Regions from separate parts of the Marinobacter subterrani genome, predicted to be linked through region 2. Evidence: predicted binding sites of a transcription regulator. Region 2 holds the regulator's gene; each other region holds the start of a gene.

Region 1 (5,095 bases), on a different contig from region 2:
CTGTCAGAAAACCGGAGCCGGCGGGTGTTCGGGCAGCGGCCGGCCGTTGGCTGCCATTGTATGGATTCCCACCCCCGGCTAAAAGCACCGAAGGCAGAAAATGCCGGGCCGGAAAACGCGATTATTGCTTTAGCTCGGCGCAGGGGCCCCCTACAATACGCCTTTTCAATACAGCCCATGTCGCACAGCGGGAGGCAAACGATGACAGCATTGAATGACGGCTGGTTTACCGAGGTATTCCAGGATCAGGGAACGGCGTTCTCTCTGCAGGTGACAAAGAAACTGCACGAGGAACAGACGCCCTTCCAGAAACTGGAGATTTACCAGACCGAGACCTTCGGCAACCTGATGGTGCTGGATGGCTGCGTGATGCTGACCACCCGCGACAACTTCCTGTACCACGAGATGATGACCCATCCCGCGCTGTTTACCCACCGGGATCCGAAAAAGGTGGTGATTGTCGGCGGCGGCGATTGCGGCACGCTCAAGGAAGTGCTCAAGCACCCGGGCGTGGAAGAAGCCTGGCAGGTGGAAATCGACGAGCGGGTTACCCGCATGTCAGAGAAGTATTTCCCCGAGTTGTGTGAAGCCAACAACGACCCCCGTGCCAATTTCTTCTTCGGGGACGGCATCCGGTGGATGCGTGATATCGAGCCGAACAGTGTCGACATCATCATCATCGACAGCACCGATCCGGTTGGCCCGGCGGAAGGCCTGTTCGCCCTGGATTTTTACCGCGATGCCATGCTGGCGCTGCGTGAGGGTGGCATTATCGTGCAGCAGAGCGAGTCCCCCCTGCTGCACACCGACACCATCATCAAGGGCATCCACGAGGACATGCGCAAGGCCGGTTTCGAGCACGTCCAGACTCTGCCATTCCCGCAGCCGGTTTATCCCACGGGGTGGTGGAGCTGCACCATGGCCAGCAAGGAGAACCCGATCAAATACTTCCGCGAGGACGATGCCAACAACCGACCGTTCGTGACCCGCTACTACAACGCCGGAATCCATCACGGTGCGCTCGCCATGCCGCAGTTCATGGTGGACGCGCTGGAGGATGAGGTTCGGCCGGAGGAAGGTTAAACCGGATCGGGTTGAGCAGAAAAAAAAGAGAGGGGCGCCAATCGGCGCCCCTCTCCGGTTTTGCGTAGTCAGCGTTTACTGCTTGCCGCTGACAAACTCTGGATAGGCTTCCATGCCACACTCGGACAGATCCACGCCTTCGTACTCTTCCTCTTCGCTCACTCTCAGGCCCATCACGGCCTTGAGGATGCCCCAGACAACCAGGCTGGCAACGAAGACCCACACGAAGATGGTAATGGCGCCGATAATCTGGCCGGAGAAGCTGACGTCGCTGTTGGTGACCGGCACCAGCAGCAGACCCAGAAGGCCACAGACACCGTGAACCGAGATCGCGCCGACCGGATCATCGATGCGCAGCTTGTCCATGGTGACGATGCTCAGCACAACCAGTACACCGCCGAAGGCGCCGAACAGGGTGGCAGTCAGGGCGCTCGGAGTGGACGGCTCGGCGGTGATAACCACCAGGCCAGCCAGGGCGCCGTTCAGCAGCATGGTCAGGTCGGCCTTGCCGAACATCAGGCGGGCGGTGATCAGGGCAGCGACAGCACCACCCGCGGCAGCGGTGTTGGTGTTCAGGAACACCATGGCCACGGAGTTGGCGCTGGCAATATCGCCCAGCTTCAGAACCGAGCCGCCGTTAAAGCCGAACCAGCCCATCCACAGGATGAAGGTACCGAGCGTTGCCAGCGGCAGGTTGGCGCCCGGGAAGGCCCGGATTTCGCCATTAGGGCCATACTTGCCTTTCCGTGAGCCCAGCAGCAGGACACCGGCCAGAGCGGCGGTTGCACCGGCCAGGTGAACGATGCCAGAACCGGCGAAGTCGCTGAAACCAAGGTCGCCCAGGGTGTACATGCCGAATACGGACGCACCGCCCCAGGTCCAGGCACCTTCCAGCGGGTAGATGAAGCCAGTCATGAAGACCGCAAATACCAGGAAGGCCCAGAGCTTCATGCGCTCGGCCACGGCACCGGAGACGATGGACATGGCGGTCGCGACGAATACAACCTGGAAGAAGAAGTCCGACGCGCCAGAGTAGATGGAGCCACCCTCGAAGCCGCCGTCACGGCTGGCGAATTCGCCCAGAACCGCAGTGGTGTCGACATCAGCAATGCCCGACAGGAAGATGCTGCCGCCGTACATGATGGCGTAACCGCACACCAGGTACATGATGCAGGAAATGGCAAACAGGGCCACGTTCTTGGTCAGTATTTCGGTGGTGTTCTTGGCGCGCACCAGACCGGATTCGAGCATGGCAAAGCCAGCCGCCATCCACATTACTAATGCACCGCACACCAGGAAATAAAAGGTATCTATAGCGTACTGCAGGTGAAAGATATTGCTTTCCATTTGAAGCCCTCCGCACGAGGCTTTTCAGGTTATAAATTTTTTTGCGTTGGCTGTTCGAAATATCAGAGCTGGTTCAGACCGCTTCTTCGCCGGTTTCGCCAGTCCGGATCCGGATGGCCTGCTCCAGTTCGGTCACGAAGATCTTGCCGTCACCGATCTTGCCGGTATTGGCCGCTTTGGTGATGGATTCGATAACCTGATCCAGCAGGTTGTCGCCGATGGCAACCTCCACTTTGACCTTGGGCAGGAAATCCACCACGTATTCCGCGCCACGATACAGTTCTGTGTGTCCTTTCTGCCGACCGAAGCCTTTGACTTCAGTGACGGTTACGCCTTGTACGCCAATCTCGGATAGTGCCTCACGGACATCATCCAATTTGAAAGGCTTGATGATCGCTGTCACAAGTTTCATTGCTTTCTCCTTGGTAAAGCCGTCCCAACAGTGAGGGCCCGTCGGCCAGTTGTTGAGCTCGGGATGCTGCCACCTCGCACACCAATTGTGCGGATTGCGTACGAGGGCTTTAGCATCGGGTATGCCAACGCAAAAAAATACTGGTAAAACAATAACCTGAAATATCCGCGTGCCAGAATGGCGCAGGGATGTGCACCAATATGGAGCGGACAGGCGGCCAGTGAGCCAAAGTGGAGCGGGGCCACTGGTCGCGCTCCCGCCATTATAAGGCGGACCGGGTACAGTATGGCAGGGGCAGCGGTGTGATACACTCCTGCAAACCGGTGAGAGCCATTGTGTTTTTGTCGAAGCCGGGTATTTCTGAAATCAGTGAGGTGATGCGTGAAAGGTCCACAGGATATCTTCGCCCAGTTACAGGGGCAGTTTGGTCAGTTTGTTCCCGATATGGCACGCGCTGCCCGCGAGGATTTCGAAACCCAGGCCCGGGCAACGGTGATGTCGATCCTTGCCCGGCTGGAGCTGGTAACCCGTGAGGAGTTCGACGCCCAGCAGGCGGTGCTGCTGAAGACCCGTGAAAAGGTGGACGCCCTCGAAAAGCGGGTCGCCGATCTGGAAAAATCCCTGCAGGATCAATAAATCCCGGAATCGCCCGGCAGGACGCCGGGCACAGCAATCCGGTTACCATGGAAGGTTGTCATGCTTGCTATCGTTCATTCCCGCGCCCTGATCGGCGTATCCGCCCCCGCTGTAACCGTTGAGGTTCACCTCTCTGGTGGCCTGCCCGCACTGTCCATTGTCGGCCTTCCTGAGACCGGCGTCCGCGAGAGTAAAGAACGGGTTCGAAGTGCACTGCTGAATGCCGGCTTCGAATTTCCCGCCCGGCGCATAACCATCAATCTCGCTCCTGCAGATCTGCCCAAGGAAGGTGGCCGGTTTGACCTGCCCATTGCCCTTGGCATTCTGGCGGCATCGGGCCAGGTTCCGGCAGAGAGCCTCGCCGACTGTGAGTTCCTGGGCGAACTGTCCCTTGATGGTGCACTGAGGCCACTCAAGGGTGTTCTGCCGGCGGTGCTGGCGGCCCGGCAGGACGGGCGGGCGTTGCTAGTTCCCCACGGTAATGCCAGTGAAGCCGCCCTCGCCAGCCAGGGTGACGTATTGGCGGCGGGCCATTTGCTGACGGTGTGTGAGCATCTCAGTGGCCGGGCCAGGCTGGTGCCGGTGCCGAAGCTGCCATTGGCACGGACGTTGGACAATGCCGGGGAGAGCCCCGACCTGTCCGATGTGCGGGGCCAGCGCGTTCCCCGGCGGGCTCTGGAAGTCGCCGCTGCCGGCGGCCACAACCTGCTGTTCTTCGGTCCGCCCGGCACCGGCAAGAGTATGCTGGCCAGCCGTCTGCCCGGCATTCTTCCGGAACTGGCTGATGACGCCGCCATGGAGGTTGCCAGCGTTCATTCGGTTGCCGGGCTGCCGGTGCGAGACGGCGGTTGGCGCCAGCCGCCGTTCCGGGCGCCCCACCACACCGCATCGGCCGTGGCAATGGTTGGCGGCGGTAGTAGCCCGCGTCCGGGAGAAATCTCCCTGGCCCATCGCGGCGTACTGTTTCTTGATGAGCTGCCAGAGTTCGAACGCCGGGTTCTGGAAGTGCTCCGGGAGCCCATGGAAACCGGGCATATCTCGATCAGCCGGGCGGCGCGCCAGGTGAATTTTCCGGCCCGGTTCCAGGTCGTTGGCGCCATGAACCCGTGCCCCTGCGGTTACAGTGGCCACCCAGCGGTTGAGTGCCAGTGTACACCCCAGCAGGTGACGCGTTATCGTTCGAAAATCTCGGGCCCGCTGTTAGACCGGTTCGACCTGCATGTGGAAGTCCCCGTCCAGGGTGGCAGTGTGCTGATGCAGCAGGGTGGAGACGGAGAGAGCAGCGCCACGGTTCGCCAGCGGGTCATCGAGGCCCGGAGGAGGCAGTCAGAGCGGGGCCTGGTGAATGCCGAGCTGTCGGGCCGGGATCTGCATGCCGCCTGTCGCCTGGCCCCCCAGGGCGAGCAGTTGCTGGCGGGGGCCATGGAGAAACTGGGTCTGTCGGCCCGGGCTTTGCACCGGATCCTGCGGGTGGCCCGCACCCTTGCGGACCTCGAAGGCTGTGATGAACTGCGCCAAAACCATCTGGTTGAGGCGCTTGGTTACCGGCAACTGGACCGCCAGCAGGGGCGTAATTCCGTGGTATCCGCCTGAGCTGCATCACTCTGGTAAACTGTG
Region 2 (5,095 bases):
GATCTTCGTGATGATCTTTCATATTGCTGCCTGATTCGGTTTGTCGGATGGCACGTTTACTCGCCCTCACCAAAATAATCGTTGATCAGCTCCGCCAGAGCCTCGACGGCCTGTTCTTCATCCGGCCCGTCGGCAATGAGCTCGACATCCGTGCCTTTGCTGGCTGCCAGCATCATCACCTGCATGATGTTTTTGGCATCCACATCCCGTCCCTTGCCGCTGATCCGGACGCTGCTATCGAATTTCGAGGCGGTCGCAACCAGCTTGGCCGTGGCACGGGCATGCAGCCCCAGCTTGTTGATGATGGTGATCGGGCGACGAATCATGGGCAGATCAGATCTCTTCGCGGGTCTGCAGGTGGGGCAGTTCGGTATGGCGCACTTGCACGTTGCTGTAACGTTGCCGGTAGTAAGCGCCCAGCTGCTCGCAGACATACACGGACCGATGCTGGCCGCCGGTGCACCCGATGGATATGGTCATGTAGCTTCGGTTGCTGTCAGCGAAAGAGGGCAGCCATGTGTCCAGGAACGCTTTCAGATCATCGATCATCTTACGGCTCGCCGGTTCCTTCTCCAGGAACTCGATGACCGGCTGATCGGTGCCGACATACTTCCGCAAGCTGGTGTCCCAGTATGGGTTTGGCAGACACCGAACGTCGAAGACATAATCGGAATCCAGCGGTACGCCGTGCTTGAAACCGAACGACTGGAACAGCAGGGCCAGTTCCTGATCCTTGCGCCCGACAACCCGCTGTTTGATCATGTCACGAAGTTCGTACATGGACATGCCGGTTGTGTTCACATAAAGGTCGGAGAGCTTGGATAGAGGCTCAAGGAGTTTCTTTTCACTGGTGATTGCCTCTCTCAGCGAGGTTTTGTCATCGCTGAGCGGGTGCTTGCGCCGGGTAGCATGGAAGCGCTGCAGCAGGGACTGTTCGTCGGCATCCAGGAAGATGATTTCGACTGTAACCCCGGTCTCCTGGAGGCGACGGTAAATCTCCTCGAAGTTGGCCAGTTCTCCGGACAGGTTGCGAGCGTCGATGCTCACCGCCATCTTGCCGAGTCTCCCCGGCCTGGTCTGGCCTGTGGCTTCCCGGGTGAGGGGGAACAGCAGGCCGATCGGTAGATTGTCTATGCAATAGAAGCCGAGGTCCTCCAGCACATGGAGCGCGGTACTCTTGCCGGATCCGGACCTGCCACTGACGATAATCAGCTTCATGACCAACTTACCTCCACTGCAATGACTGTCATCCGCCCGAGGCGGTCATGCGTTCGTACAGGGTGCGGGCGTCCTCGCATTGCCGGAGACGGTCACAGAACGAGCGTTCATTGAATTTTTCGGCCAGTTGGCTGAGAAGCTCCAGGTGCTCGCTGGTGGCCTCTTTGGGAACGACCAGGGCGAAGATCAGGTCCACAGGCTGGTTGTCGATCGAATCGAACTCGACGCTCTCTTCCAGTGTCATCAAGACACCCACCACATGATCCAGCCCGTCTAGGCGGCAGTGGGGGATGGCGATGCCCTGGCCAATGCCGGTGCTGCCCAGACGTTCCCGTGAGATCAGGTTGTTGAAGATCTCGGTCTCGCTGAGGGTATTGTCCTGGTGGTTTATCTGCTCGGCGATAAACTCCAGGGCCCGTTTCTTGCTGGAGGCGGGCACCCGGCAAAGGGTGAGCTCCGGCGAAAGAATGTTGTCTATGGTCAGGGATGTGTCGCTCATAGGTCGACTGCATTTCCGTTAAAAAAAGGCTGCGACACGTCAGCCGTGTCGCAGCTCGATTGGATGACTTGCATGAAAACAGCCAGTTAGCGCGAGCCGTTTCCGTGCATCCGGTCTACATTCTTTTCCTTGTGCTTGAGAATCTGGCGGTCGAGCTTGTCGATCAGGGCATCAATGGCCGCGTACATATCCTCATTTTCTGCCTTTGCGTGAACTTCACCACCAACCACGTGCAGCGTGGCTTCCGCAATCTGTCGCACCTTTTCCACTTCCAGGGTTACCTGGCTGTTGCTGATGTGGTCAAAGTGACGTTCGAGCTTCTGGAATTTTTCCGAGACATAATCCTTGAGTGCGGGAGTCAGTTCTACGTGATGGCCTGAAATATTGAGTTGCATAGGCGTCTCCTGTTGTCATCATGCCGGCTCCCGGGAGCCGGCCTGGGTGCTGGCGCGTTGTGCGCCGGCGAATACGGTGTCGCGTTTCCCGCCCGTGGTGTTCAGACTAGCCGTTTGCGTTCATTGGAAGGCGGAATGTGCATCGCCTCCCGATACTTGGCAACGGTACGTCGCGCAACCTTGATTCCCTGTTCTCCTAGCATGGCTGCAATTTTACTGTCGCTCAACGGCTTTTTGGGCGTTTCGGCAGCAATCAGTTTCTTGATCATCGCGCGTATGGCCGTAGAGGAACATTCTCCGCCCTCGTCAGTGCTCACGTGGCTGGAGAAGAAATACTTCAACTCGAAAATTCCCCGGGGAGTGTGCATGAATTTCTGGGTGGTCACCCGGGAAATCGTCGATTCATGCATCTCCACCGCCTGGGCAATGTCGGAGAGAATCAGCGGCTTCATGGCTTCTTCGCCGTAATCCAGGAAGCCCTGCTGGTGCTCGACAATACGGGTTGCCACTTTCAGCAGAGTCTCATTGCGGCTCTGCAGGCTCTTGATAAACCATTTCGCCTCCTGCAGCTGATCCCGCAGGTAGGTGTTGTCGGCACTGCTGTCGGCACGCCTTATTAGTGAAGCATAGCTCGCATTTACCCGGATGCGCGGGGCAATTTCCGGATTCAGCTCAACCCGCCAGCGGTCGTTGTGCTTGCGGACGATCACATCGGGGATAACGTAGTCCGGTTCGGCGCGGTCAATCACGTCGCCCGGGCGCGGGTTCAGGCCGGTAATCAGGGCCAGGACTTCCCGCAACTGGTCTTCCTTCAGGCGGCTGCGGCGCAGCAGCTGGGCGTAATCACGGTTGCCGAGAAGATTGATGTAGTGGGTGATCACCAGTCGTGCCTGGGCCAGCCAGGGGGTATCCGGTGGTAGCTGGTTGAGCTGGATCAGCAGGCATTCCTGCAGGTCGCGGGCGAAAACCCCGGGTGGGTCGAAGTGCTGCAGGCGATGGAGAACGGCTTCAACTTCATCCAGTTCGAGGGGATCTTCGTCATGTTCATCCAGCAACCCGGCGTGGATCTCGTCAAGATCGCTGGTCAGATAACCACGCTCATCCACCGCATCCATCAGCGCATGCGCAATGGCCTGGTCCCGCTCGCTCATGGGGGTCAGGTTCAGTTGCCATTCCAGATGGTCCTGAAGGGTTTCGGTGGGTGAATTCCGGGTTTCGAAATCGTGATCGTTTTCGTCGTCGTTGCGGGCCGTGGTAGCCGGGGCCGACTGGTAGATATCTTCCCAGGCGGTGTCGACCGGAAGGTCATCCGGGATATTGTCCGGGATTTCGTTCTCCGAGGACCAGTCAGGACCGTTTTCGGACTTATCCCAGTCAGATGGGGGCTCTGGCGTTGTTTCAGCGGCGGACTCGGCGGCATTCGCTTCGCGTTCGTCATTCGCGGCGTCGGCTTCGGCCGAGTCATCGTCCTCGGAGGTTTCCAGCATCGGATTGGATTCCAGGGCCTGCTGGATTTCCTGCTGAAGGTCGAGGGTAGAGAGCTGGAGAAGCCGGATCGCCTGTTGCAGCTGGGGCGTCATGGTCAGGCTCTGACCCAGCTTTAACTGTAGGGAGGCTTTCATCACCATGGTTCAGGATCCGTCACTCATCAGCGCTTTGTGTCATAAGAGGTGAAAAAATCTTTATATGCCCGTTACTTGCCGTGGATTGCGTTTACCCTAGCAAGTTCTTTGCCGAGTTTACTTGCTACAGATCATCAAAACAATCTCGGGGTCAGATGAAATTGGGGTCAGATGAACTTTTCATCTGACCCCAATTTCATCTGACTCCGGCTTCACAGCCGGAACTCGTCGCCCAGGTACACCTTCTTCACCTGCTGATTGGCCAGAATGGCGTCGGCATTCCCGGAGGCGATGATGTGGCCGCCGGAGACGATGTAGGCATTCTCGCAGATATCGAGGGTCTCACGCACGTTGTGATCAGTGATCAGCACGCCGATCCCCTTGTCCCGGAGGTGGCGGATGATGTGCTTGATGTCACTCACGGAGATGGGGTCGACACCGGCGAACGGTTCATCCAGCAGGATGAAAGCCGGCTCCATCGCCAGGGCCCGGGCAATTTCCACGCGCCGGCGTTCACCGCCGGACAGGGCCATGCCCATGCTGTCGCGAATATGGGTAATGTGAAACTCTTCGAGCAGTTCTTCCAGTTTTTTTTCCCGTTCTGCCCTGGCCAGCCCCTTGCGAGTTTCCAGAATGGCCATGATGTTGTCGCGCACCGAAAGCTTTCGGAATACCGACGCCTCCTGTGGCAGGTAGCCGATTCCCTGGCGTGCGCGGCCATGCATGGGCAACGGTGTGATATCGCGGCTGTCGATGGTGATCCGCCCGCTGTCGGCGGGCACCAGCCCGACTATCATGTAAAAGCAGGTGGTCTTGCCGGCGCCATTGGGGCCGAGCAGGCCAACGATTTCCCCGCTGCGGATTTCCAGGGAAACGTCGAGCACCACTTTTTTCTGTTTGTAACTCTTTGCCAGATTACTGGCTCTCAGAATTGCCATCGGAACCTTGTGTGTTAGTGCTGCGCGGCTGAATCACCATTTCTACCCGGCCGGAACCTTCGCCATCAGCGGCCCCGCCCTCGGCAGTCACGACCCGGCGGGCGGTATCATAATGGATGACATCACCCCGGAACACATTGCCATTCTGTTCGATGACCGCCTTCTGTTCAAAGGTCAGTTGCTGGTCGGAGGCGGACCAGGTGATGTTCAGGGCCTTGGCGTCGGTTTCACCCGTACCCTCGCGGGTTGGCTGGCGGTAATGGGCCGGGCTTCCGAACGCCTCAATCCGGCTCAGGCCCTTTGCGTCGCGGTACAGAACCACGCGCTGAGCATTCAGCTGGGTCTTGCCCTGCACCAGTTCCACGTCGCCGGTATAGGTGGCGATGCCCTTGCCATCATCGAGGCGGGCGTTGTCTGCAGTGA
Region 3 (5,095 bases), 320 kb from region 2:
CATCTGGTTCCTGAAGTATCTCTGGCTGGCAATCTGTCATCCGTGGAAACGGCCAATGCCCCATCCCCTGGTCGGTAACGCCGAAATGGATTGTCGCCCTGTTGACGAGGTTTAGATCCCATGTTTAAGTCAGATAGGGTTTATTGTGCGCAGCCTTTTTAGCCGCGCCAATAAATCCGGAAGCTCATACAGCAATCTGAAATGGCAAGGAGACACCATGAAACGCAATGCAAGCGCACACTGGGAAGGCAGCCTGAAGGATGGCAAGGGTACAGTTTCCACAGAAAGTGGCGTACTTTCAGAGCAGCAGTATTCCTTCAAAACCCGTTTTGAGAATGGCAAGGGAACCAACCCGGAGGAGCTGCTCGGCGCTGCCCATGCAGGCTGCTTTTCCATGGCATTGTCCATGATCCTGGGTGAGTCCGAGCATGTACCTGACAGCATTGACACCAAGGCCAGTGTGACTCTGAGCCAAGGGAGCGACGGCTTCGAAATATCAGCCATCCATTTTGACGTTACTGCAAAAGTACCCGGAATTGGGCAGTCAGAATTCCTGGAGGCGGCCAACACCGCCAAGATGAACTGCCCGGTATCAAAAGCTCTGAAATCTGACATCACCATGGACATTCATCTGACCGAGTAGCCCTGTCCGGTCCTTTAATCCATGGAAACCCGGTGTCAGTCGACCCGGTTGAGAGTTACATAGATGTTGCCACGGGTAGCGTTGGAATAGGGGCACACCTTATGGGCTTCATCAATCAGCTGCTTGGCCTGGGCATCGTCCATGCCCGGCAGGCTGATACGCAGCTCCACTTCAATACCGAACCCGCCGGGAATCTGACCAATACCGACAACGCCTTCAATAGAGGCATCTTCCGGTATTTTCAGCTTGTCACGGCCCGCCACAAACTTCATTGCCCCGATGAAGCACGCGGAGTAACCGGCCGCAAACAGCTGCTCCGGGTTCGTGCCTTTGCCGCCGGCACCGCCCAGTTCTTTGGGCGTCGACAGCTCAACGTCCAGAACGCCGTCGGAAGAAATGGCCCGGCCATCACGGCCGCCGGTTGCTTCTGCGTAGGCACGATATGCAACTTGTTCGATAGACATAATGCTCTCCTCTTTGCTTGGTTCAGGCGAGAGCGCCCGGTCAGGCGATCTCTTCCAGATGATTGTCCAGATGACTGTGCAAGCGGTTCCTCAGGGCACAGAGCTGGGTTTTCAGGTCTTCAAGTTCGGTCAGTGAGCAACCAGAGGCGCTCGCTATCCGCTCAGGAATCCGCCCTGCCACTTCCTGCAGGCTCCGTCCTTTCTCGCTAAGTCGAATGATCACCTGCCTCTCGTCCTCAGGTGACCGATGCCGCTCCAACAACTTCTGTTTCTCCAGGCGTTTCACAAGCGGCGTCAGGGTGCCGTAATCCAGGAACAGACGCTCCTTGAGACCAGAGACCCGGATGCCGTCCTGTTCCCACAACACCAGCATCACCAGATACTGGGGATACGTCAGCCCCAGCTCCGACAACAACGGCTTATACAGCTTGGTCATGGCCAGCGACGCGGAATAGAGGGCGAAACACATCTGCCGGTCCAGCGTCAGCAGGTCGGCTCCGCGCTCCAATAGTTCTGAGGATTCAGGCTCTGGCATATAACTCGCTCACGATTACCTTGTGCACGATTTAAATTAGCGCAGTAAACTGCCGGATGCAACCCCAGTGCGATGAAACCAACGAGGGCGGAGCATGAATAGTACAAAAGGTATAAAGTTCATGATGAACCCGAATCCGGGCGACATCCGGGTCGCCTTTAGCCGGAGATAATCACGCTATGGAAACCGCCAACCTGTTTTGGGGACTGCTGTTCAGCTCCATCGGAATCGGTTATTTCATTTACGGGCGAAGGCAGTCAAACCTGGTCGCCCGTTACTGCGGGATAGCCCTGATGCTGTACCCTTACCTGGTAACCAATACCCTTGCCCTGGTGGCTGTTGGCATTGTGCTGATGCTAGCGCCCCGGTTTATTGATATCTGATGATCACACTTTTGGAGGCCACAGCATGATTGTCGTCACTCTGTCGCAACCAGGCGGATTGGATAATCTTGAGATCATTGACCGGTCATTGACCACTCATTCGCATTGAAAGATATTGCGGATGCATTCCGCTACGAGGAGTCTGGCAAGCATTTCGGCAAGATCTGTCTGGAGTTTTAGGGCGGGAACTCGCCGATGCCTGCCATCCGACGTCGACCCGTCGAATATTTTTACAGCTGAAAATTTGCAAAAAATCCAGGTTATTGATTCCCGTAGCTTCGGTGCCATTGGCCTGGAAAATGCTTCATTCATAATGAGCCCACAACATGGAAGGTTCATTATGAAATACCTCATCACTGGATTGATCGTCTCAATGCTCTCTGCAACTGCTCTCGCCGGTATCGTACCACCTCCGGTTTCGGTTCCGGAACCCGGCATTCTGGGATTATTTGCAGCGAGTGTGGCAGCACTCTATGTCGTCAGGAAGTTTCGTAAGTAGTGCTTTTCCACAACAAAACCTTTTACAGGTAGCAGGGACAAGGAAAGCAGGGACGCTGCAGTTCCAGAAGGGCCCTAATAAAATGCCATGGCCGCTTATCAGATTCTGTACCTGATCAGTATTCCGCTGGTTGTTGCAGCGGAATATCGCTTCACCCGAAACGAGCTTGTCCGCGATCGTTACGATCGCTGGTTTAACAACCTGAGCCTGGGCTTTATCAACGAGGCCCTTCTTCTTGCCTCTCCGGTATGGATTTCCCTGTTTCTGCTACCAGCGTCACCTTCTCCCCGCCTAAACCCATTGCTGGCGGCCCTGATTGCTTTCCTGGTTCTGGATTTGGTCAGCTACTGGCTCCACCGCGCATACCACCACTTCAGCGCGCTCTGGCGACTGCATCGCGTGCACCACTGTGACCTTGAACTGGATTATTCAACGACCTTTCGTCACCACCCAGGGGAAGTCCTTGTCAGTTTGCTCGTTATCTATCTGCTGATGGCAACACTGGCCCTGGCACCCAGTCAGGTCATCCCCTATGTGATTGCAGTCAAGGCCGCTCAGCTTCTGGCCCACTCGAATATCCGCCTGAACACCCGTGCAGAGTCCCTGATCAACCTCTTTTTCGTGACACCGGGCACGCATCAGTATCACCACTCAAGACAACAACCCGAGACCGATTCCAACTTCGGGGAGGTTTTGACTGTCTGGGACCGGCTGTTTGGCACCTATACCTGCCCTCTTTGCTCCCCGACGCCTTCAGGTTTTGGCCTGAACGAGTTTTCAGAGGCCAGCGACCAGCAACTTGGCGCGCTACTGGCAATGCCCGTAAGGCCCTTCAGGAAAAAAGGAACCGGTAGCAGGCATGGGTAGGTTGCTTATAGGCCCCGCTCTTTCCGCTCCGAATGTGGCGGAATCGATATGATGAAGCTCCCTGAAACATTAAGGTAGACCCTGAGCCTGTGACTAATTTCCGGTTCACCGAACTCTGACCAGACCTTCCGGCAGTGAACCAAAAACCCATTTCCAGACTACTCTTCCTACCTGGCCATTTTTCAATGCGAACGGAGCTTGCACATGATTACAGTTCACCACCTCAACAATTCCCGCTCACAACGCATTCTCTGGATGCTGGAAGAGCTCGGCGTGCCCTATGAGATCAAACGCTACGAGCGTGACCCGAAAACCATGCTGGCACCGGAGAGCCTGAAGAAGGTTCACCCGCTGGGCAAATCCCCGGTGATTACCGACGGTGATCTGGTGGTCGCGGAATCCGGTGCCATTATCGAATACCTTGCCCACACCTACGGCAAAGACACCATGCTGCCGGAGGATGGCGGCCAGGCGTGGCTCGATTACACCTACTGGTTGCATTACGCCGAAGGGTCCCTGATGCCGCCGCTGGTGATGCGCCTGGTGTTCGAGAAAATAAAAACCAGCCCCATGCCGTTCTTCATCAAGCCAGTGGCCAAAGGCATTTCCGACAAAACCAATGAGACCTTCATCGGACCGATGATCAAGACCCACCTCGATTTTGTCGAAGACCATCTGGCAAAAAACACCTGGTTTCTGGGAGACAACCTAAGCGCGGCGGACATCCAGATGAGCTTCCCGCTGGAAGCCTCCGTAGCCCGCGGCATCGTCGGCAGGAACCGGCCCCATATCACCGCCTGGGTGGAACGGGTGCATGCGAGGCCGGCCTACCGGCAGGCACTGGAAAAGGGCGGAAAATACGATTTTGCCTGAACCAGCGAGCCGATGATACCGACCGCAAAGTACCGAAACTGATGAGGGCAGCTACCTGTTACCCGTCAGTAGAAGATCCGGATTAAAGCCCATGACCACCGCGCCCCAGTGCTTGCCGTTCACATACACGGGAATCGAGAGATCATTCAGAATTTCTCCCGTATCGCGGATATAGGTCTGCAGCAGGAACCGTTCGGTGTGGCTGGCTCGCCGTTGTTCCGTTTCGTTGCTGTTATAGAGCCGCTGATCACGGCTGAAGAGAAGGTCTTTTTCACGATCACCGGTGATTGGCTGCGACGTTGCTTTGTGGTGAACCGGAATGTAACCATTGGCGTCCAACAACAGGCTGTAAATCGTACCGTCAAAGCGCTCTTTACTGCGGTCGGTCAAATCCTGGAGCGCCTGTTTGAAACGATCGACGAATCGGGTCCGGTACTTTTGTGGCCAGGTATTCGGCACCGGTTCATAACGGCGGTCAAAGATGTCAACGCCTTGCTGGGCCAGCTCATTGAGCCTGTTCTCGAATTCTGCCGCCAGCGCCTGACGCTCTTCCAGAATTTCCTCGAACGCGCCTCGCCCGATTCGGTAGCGGGCCAACAACGCCATTGAGGCCTCGGTAGCCTTGCGCAGTTGCTCGGAGTAGGCGTCCGATTCGGCGATTTCCCTCGCCAGTTCACGGCCAAGTTGATGAATCTGGTTGCCGTGCTCGTGCACCTGACGATTGGTAATACTGACCTCCTCCACTGAGGAGGTAATCGAGAGCAGCTCTTCGTGCGCCTGCTCGATGTACTGCAGCATGTCGCCAAACTGGGATGCTGTCGAGGTGACGTC

What was found. Region 2 encodes sigma-54, which starts transcription at its own class of promoters, with help from an activator protein. Its sites were predicted from a motif close to ANTGGCATNNANNTTGCTNT; they were not measured.
Region 1: glnK (P-II family nitrogen regulator) is a predicted target of sigma-54. The motif match lies at 2,952-2,971, and genes of this name have one in related genera.
Region 3: msub_RS22535 (PEP-CTERM sorting domain-containing protein) is a predicted target of sigma-54. The motif match lies at 2,312-2,331, and genes of this name have one in related genera.

What each region holds. Positions count from the first base shown of each region.
Region 1 covers NZ_LFBU01000002.1:627,357-632,451, forward strand. The annotation lists gene speE (polyamine aminopropyltransferase) at 202-1,083, shown strand; gene msub_RS18770 (ammonium transporter) at 1,159-2,430, opposite strand; gene glnK (P-II family nitrogen regulator) at 2,504-2,842, opposite strand; gene msub_RS18780 (accessory factor UbiK family protein) at 3,224-3,478, shown strand; gene msub_RS18785 (YifB family Mg chelatase-like AAA ATPase) at 3,539-5,071, shown strand.
Region 2 covers NZ_LFBU01000001.1:1,947,338-1,952,432, reverse strand. The annotation lists gene yjgA (ribosome biogenesis factor YjgA) at 1-22, opposite strand, end outside; gene msub_RS09210 (HPr family phosphocarrier protein) at 57-326, opposite strand; gene rapZ (RNase adapter RapZ) at 334-1,218, opposite strand; gene ptsN (PTS IIA-like nitrogen regulatory protein PtsN) at 1,247-1,717, opposite strand; gene hpf (ribosome hibernation promoting factor) at 1,804-2,112, opposite strand; gene msub_RS09190 (RNA polymerase factor sigma-54) at 2,214-3,740, opposite strand; gene lptB (LPS export ABC transporter ATP-binding protein) at 3,947-4,672, opposite strand; gene lptA (lipopolysaccharide transport periplasmic protein LptA) at 4,650-5,095, opposite strand, start outside.
Region 3 covers NZ_LFBU01000001.1:2,266,867-2,271,961, forward strand. The annotation lists gene msub_RS10680 (OsmC family protein) at 218-643, shown strand; gene msub_RS10685 (organic hydroperoxide resistance protein) at 679-1,107, opposite strand; gene msub_RS10690 (MarR family winged helix-turn-helix transcriptional regulator) at 1,148-1,642, opposite strand; gene msub_RS10695 (hypothetical protein) at 1,822-2,025, shown strand; partial or broken gene msub_RS21530 (zinc-binding dehydrogenase) at 2,107-2,205, shown strand; gene msub_RS22535 (PEP-CTERM sorting domain-containing protein) at 2,399-2,524, shown strand; gene msub_RS10700 (sterol desaturase family protein) at 2,612-3,391, shown strand; gene msub_RS10705 (glutathione S-transferase family protein) at 3,596-4,264, shown strand; gene msub_RS10710 (methyl-accepting chemotaxis protein) at 4,316-5,095, opposite strand, start outside.